2 regions of the Streptomyces sp. NPDC058674 genome follow, and region 1 is predicted to be linked to the other one. Evidence: riboswitches for the same ligand, from Rfam matches in the RefSeq annotation. Region 1 holds a riboswitch; the other holds the start of a gene.

Region 1 (2,190 bases):
CCTCGGCGGCACCCCGGAGCAGGTGGAGAACGCGGCCGAGATCGGCATGGAGCACAACCTCGGCCTGACCTGCGACCCGGTCGGCGGCCTGGTGCAGATCCCGTGCATCGAGCGCAACGGCATGGCGGCGGTCAAGGCCGTCACCGCGGCCCGGATGGCGATGCGCGGCGACGGCTCCCACAAGGTCTCCCTCGACAAGGTCATCAAGACCATGAAGGAGACCGGCGCGGACATGAAGGTCAAGTACAAGGAGACCGCCCGCGGCGGCCTCGCGGTCAACGTCATCGAGTGCTGATCCGGACCCGGGCCCGCCCTCCCCGCAGGGCGGGCCCGGCCGCGTGCGCCCCTCGCAGGGAACCGTCCGCGGCCGGGCGGCGTCCTCGGGAGTGACAGTTCTGTCCCCGTCTCTGGAGAATCGGGGGGACGCCATGAACCACCCACGTCCACGTCCGTCACTTCGTCTGCGCCGCCGGCAGCTCGTGGCCCTGGCCACCGGCGCCCTGCTCACCGCCGGCATCGCCCTGGCCGCGCCGGCTTCCGCCGCACAGGCCGCCGCCCGCACCCAGACGCCGCTCGTCGTCAACGCCCGCTGGGGCGGCCACTGCACGTACGACCGGCTCGTCATCGACCTCCAGGGCTACGTCCCCGGGGTCACCGTCACGCCCGTCTCCCAGCTGTTCTACGACGGGTCCGGCAAGCCGGTCCCGCTGGCCGGGAAGTACTTCCTGGAAGTCCGCCTGAACCCGGCCGCCGGGCACGACGACGCGGGCCAGAACGTCTACCAGGGCCCGCGCCTGCAGAAGATCTACCTCAGCAAGCTCAAGGGCGTCGCCCTGACCGGCGACTACGAGGGCTACGTGACCTTCGGCGCCGCCTTCGACACCAAGCCCGCCTACTCCACCACCGTCCTGCACTCGCCCGAGCGGCTGGTCCTGGACATCGCGCACCCCAACGTGTGCTGAGCGGGACGGGGCCCGGGGGTGCCGCCCGGCGGCTCCCCCGGGCCGCGCCCGCTCCGGGCCGCGGACGCCGCTGCGGAACGGCGCCCGCGGCCCGCGGCGCGTCCCCCGGCGAGTCCGGAACACGCCGAACCCCCCGCCCGGCCGGGGTGGTTGATGCGCACGGTGGCGGTCGGGCGACGGTCCGTCGCCGTCAAGCGGAATGCGGTCCCCGCCCGGCGCGTCAGGGCCGGGTTGTGACCGGTCCGCGCGGCCGACTAGGGTCAGCGGGCCTTGGTGTTCGGGAAACCGGTGGAAAACCGGTGCGGCCCTCGCCACTGTGATCGGGAAGTCCGGCTCCACTCCTGCGGGAAGCCACTGGGACCACGCGGGTGACCGCTCGGCCCCGGGAAGGCGGAGTCCGGGCATCAGCACCCGTGAGCCAGGAGACCGGCCGAGGCGCGTCGTCCATCCACGAGGTGCTGGAGAGGTCTCCCTACTCATGCATATTGCCGAGGGGTTTCTACCCCCCTTGCACGCGGTCGCCTGGGGCGCCGCGTCCGCTCCCTTCGTCGTACACGGGGTCCGCGCCCTGACCCGCGAGGTCAAGGCCAACCCGGAGAGCACCCTGCTGCTCGGTGCGTCCGGGGCGTTCACCTTCGTCCTGTCCGCCCTGAAGATCCCTTCGGTCACCGGCAGTTGCTCCCACCCCACCGGAACGGGGCTCGGCGCCATCCTCTTCCGGCCCCCGATCATGGCGGTGCTCGGCACGATCACCCTGCTCTTCCAGGCGCTGCTGCTGGCGCACGGCGGGCTCACCACCCTCGGCGCCAACGTCTTCTCGATGGCGATCGCCGGGCCCTGGGCGGGGTACGGCGTCTACCGCCTGCTGCGCGCGTGGGGCGTCCCGCTGATGGTGACGGTCTTCTGCGGCGCCTTCTTCGCCGACCTCATCACCTACTGCGTGACCTCCGTCCAACTGGCGCTGGCCTTCCCCGACCAGGCGTCCGGGTTCGCCGGCTCGCTCGTGAAGTTCGGCGAGATCTTCGCGCTCACCCAGATCCCGCTCGCGGTGAGCGAGGGCCTGCTGACCGTGCTCGTCATGCGGCTGCTGATGCAGTCCAGCAAGACGGACCTGGTCCGGCTCGGTGTCGCGAAGCTGACCCCCGGCAAGGCCCAGCAGGAGGCGACCGCCCGATGAGCCGCAACGCGAAGATCAACACCCTGCTGCTGCTCCTGGTGGCGGCGCTGG
Region 2 (2,190 bases), on a different contig from region 1:
GCGGGCATGGACTTGCGGGCCAGGCCCGCCGCCTCCGCCCTGCGGTACGCGGCGTCGAAGTCGTCGCCCCACAGGTCCACCAGCTCGGGCACGTCGGCCGGGGAGAACAGCGACCAGTCGGCGTCGGCGTTGACGCGGCGCATGAACTCGTCCGGCACCCAGTGGGCCAGGTTCAGGTTGTGCGTGCGGCGCTGGTCCTCGCCGGTGTTGTCGCGGAGCTCCAGGAACTCCTCGATGTCCGCGTGCCAGGTCTCCAGGTAGACGGCGGCGGCGCCCTTGCGGCGGCCGCCCTGGTTCACCGCGGCGACGGAGGCGTCGAGGGTCTTCAGGAACGGCACGATGCCGTTGGAGTGGCCGTTGGTGCCGCGGATCAGCGAACCGCGGGCGCGGATGCGCGAGTACGACAGGCCGATGCCGCCGGCGTGCTTGGACAGGCGCGCGACCTGGTGGTAGCGGTCGTAGATCGAGTCGAGCTCGTCCAGCGGGGAGTCCAGCAGGTAGCAGGAGGACATCTGCGGGTGCCGGGTGCCGGAGTTGAAGAGCGTGGGGGAGGACGGCAGGTAGTCGAGGCGGCTCATCAGCCGGTACAGCGAGGCCACTTCCTCGACGGCCTGGACGCTGTCGTTCTCGGCGAGGCCGCAGGCCACGCGCAGCATGAAGAACTGCGGGGTCTCGACGACCCGGCGGGTGATCGGGTGCCGCAGCAGGTAGCGGCTGTGCAGGGTGCGCAGGCCGAAGAAGCCGAAGCGGTCGTCGGCGCCCTCCGCCAGGGTGTGCTCGACCAGCGCGTCCAGTCGGACCGCGTGGGCGGCCACGAACGCGGCGGTGCGGTCGGCGATCAGCCCCTCGCGGTGGCCGACCGCGACGGAGGCGGAGAACGAGGTGGCCCCCTGGCCGGCGGCCTCCTCGGCCACGGCCAGCGTCAGCAGCCGGGCGGCGAGCCGGGAGTACGCCGGGTCCTCGGAGATCAGCCCGGCCGCGGCCTCGGTGGCCAGCCCGCGCAGCTCGGCCTCGTCGGCGGCGGAGCTGCGGCCCCGCAGCGCGGAGGCGGCGACCCGGCCGGGGTCGGTGTCGGGCAGATCGGCCGTCAGTTCGGTGAGGGTGCGCAGCAGTGCGGCCCCGGGACCTTCGCCGGATCCATTCGGAGCCGTGGACGGAACGGACTCGGCGCGCGGTGCGGAAGGCGCGATGGTCACGGGGGGAGCTCTCCCTCTCTCGGCCCGGTCATCGGCAGGGCGGGAGGAGGGGAGCGCATGCGGGACTGGGCACGCGCAGGCCCGGACAGGGGGCAGCACGTGCACCGCATGGCGTCCACCGACCCAACCGCGAGGCCCGGACGTTCGGCACCCGGTTCGGTCGAGCCGGGCGCGCTGTCGGCAGGTCCTCGGACTTGCGGATGCACCGATCGGTGCACTTCATACCGTTGCGGGACAGTTCCGGATTCGCACCGGATTCCCCTGCGGCGACAGCAGGCATGAGCATACATGTGGGGGCGGTGCGTTGCCGCAACCCCCACATGTTGTGTCGCTCCCCGAGGGCGCAGGCCCGTACCAGGGCCTCGCCGGCGCCGTCTCCGCGCGCCGCCGCGGAGACCGCCGGCATCCGGAACTCCGCCTCGCCCGGGCCGGCGATGTCGCACAGCGGGCTGCCGGGAGGGGCGAAGGTCACGCCGCCGAGCACGGCGCCGTCGTACTCCGAGTGTGCGACGGGGCGGTGAGAAGGGCCGCCACGTCTCACGCCGGAAGGCGGGGGAGTGACGGCCCTCGTGGGCCGACCGGCCCAGGCCCACCGGCCCAGGCCCACCGGCCCAGGCCCACCGGCCCAGGTGCACCGGTTCAGCAGCAGCGGAACCCGTTGCGCGGGTCGGCCTCGCGGGCGTCCGTCCGGGCGCGCTCGAAGGCCCGGCGCGTCGGGACCGGGGCGTCCGGGTCGTGCGTACGGGCGTGGGCGACGTAGCGGTCGTACGCCGCCTCGCCCGAGAACTCCCGTACGAAGTACCGGGCCCGGCCCAGCGCGTGCCTCAGGCCGGTCACGCGGGCTCTCGCACGGGGTCCTTCGCGCGGCCCCCGCCCGAGTCGAGACCGGCGGCGGCGAGCTCCGCGCGCTCCTCGGCGGTGGCGATCAGCCCGGCCGGCGCGACGATCTTCGACTCGGTCCACGGGACCTCGGAGAGCTTCACCGAGGCCGGGT

Evidence for each region. Region 1 has a riboswitch for cobalamin ahead of ACFWU6_RS06810 (energy-coupling factor ABC transporter permease). Riboswitches for the same ligand answer to the same signal wherever they lie in the genome.
Region 2: it holds a riboswitch for cobalamin, as region 1 does, so the genes downstream of both, ACFWU6_RS04415 (ribonucleoside-diphosphate reductase subunit alpha) here and ACFWU6_RS06810 (energy-coupling factor ABC transporter permease) in region 1, are expected to answer to the same signal.

What each region holds. Positions count from the first base shown of each region.
Region 1 covers NZ_JBHXSC010000008.1:84,178-86,367, reverse strand. The annotation lists gene ACFWU6_RS06820 (L-serine ammonia-lyase) at 1-295, shown strand, start outside; gene ACFWU6_RS06815 (hypothetical protein) at 429-962, shown strand; cobalamin riboswitch at 1,217-1,412, shown strand; gene ACFWU6_RS06810 (energy-coupling factor ABC transporter permease) at 1,441-2,139, shown strand; gene ACFWU6_RS06805 (energy-coupling factor ABC transporter substrate-binding protein) at 2,136-2,190, shown strand, end outside.
Region 2 covers NZ_JBHXSC010000005.1:74,911-77,100, reverse strand. The annotation lists gene ACFWU6_RS04415 (ribonucleoside-diphosphate reductase subunit alpha) at 1-1,196, opposite strand, end outside; cobalamin riboswitch at 1,358-1,489, opposite strand; partial or broken gene ACFWU6_RS04410 (GNAT family N-acetyltransferase) at 1,537-1,689, opposite strand; gene ACFWU6_RS04405 (YbdD/YjiX family protein) at 1,836-2,033, opposite strand; gene ACFWU6_RS04400 (carbon starvation CstA family protein) at 2,030-2,190, opposite strand, start outside.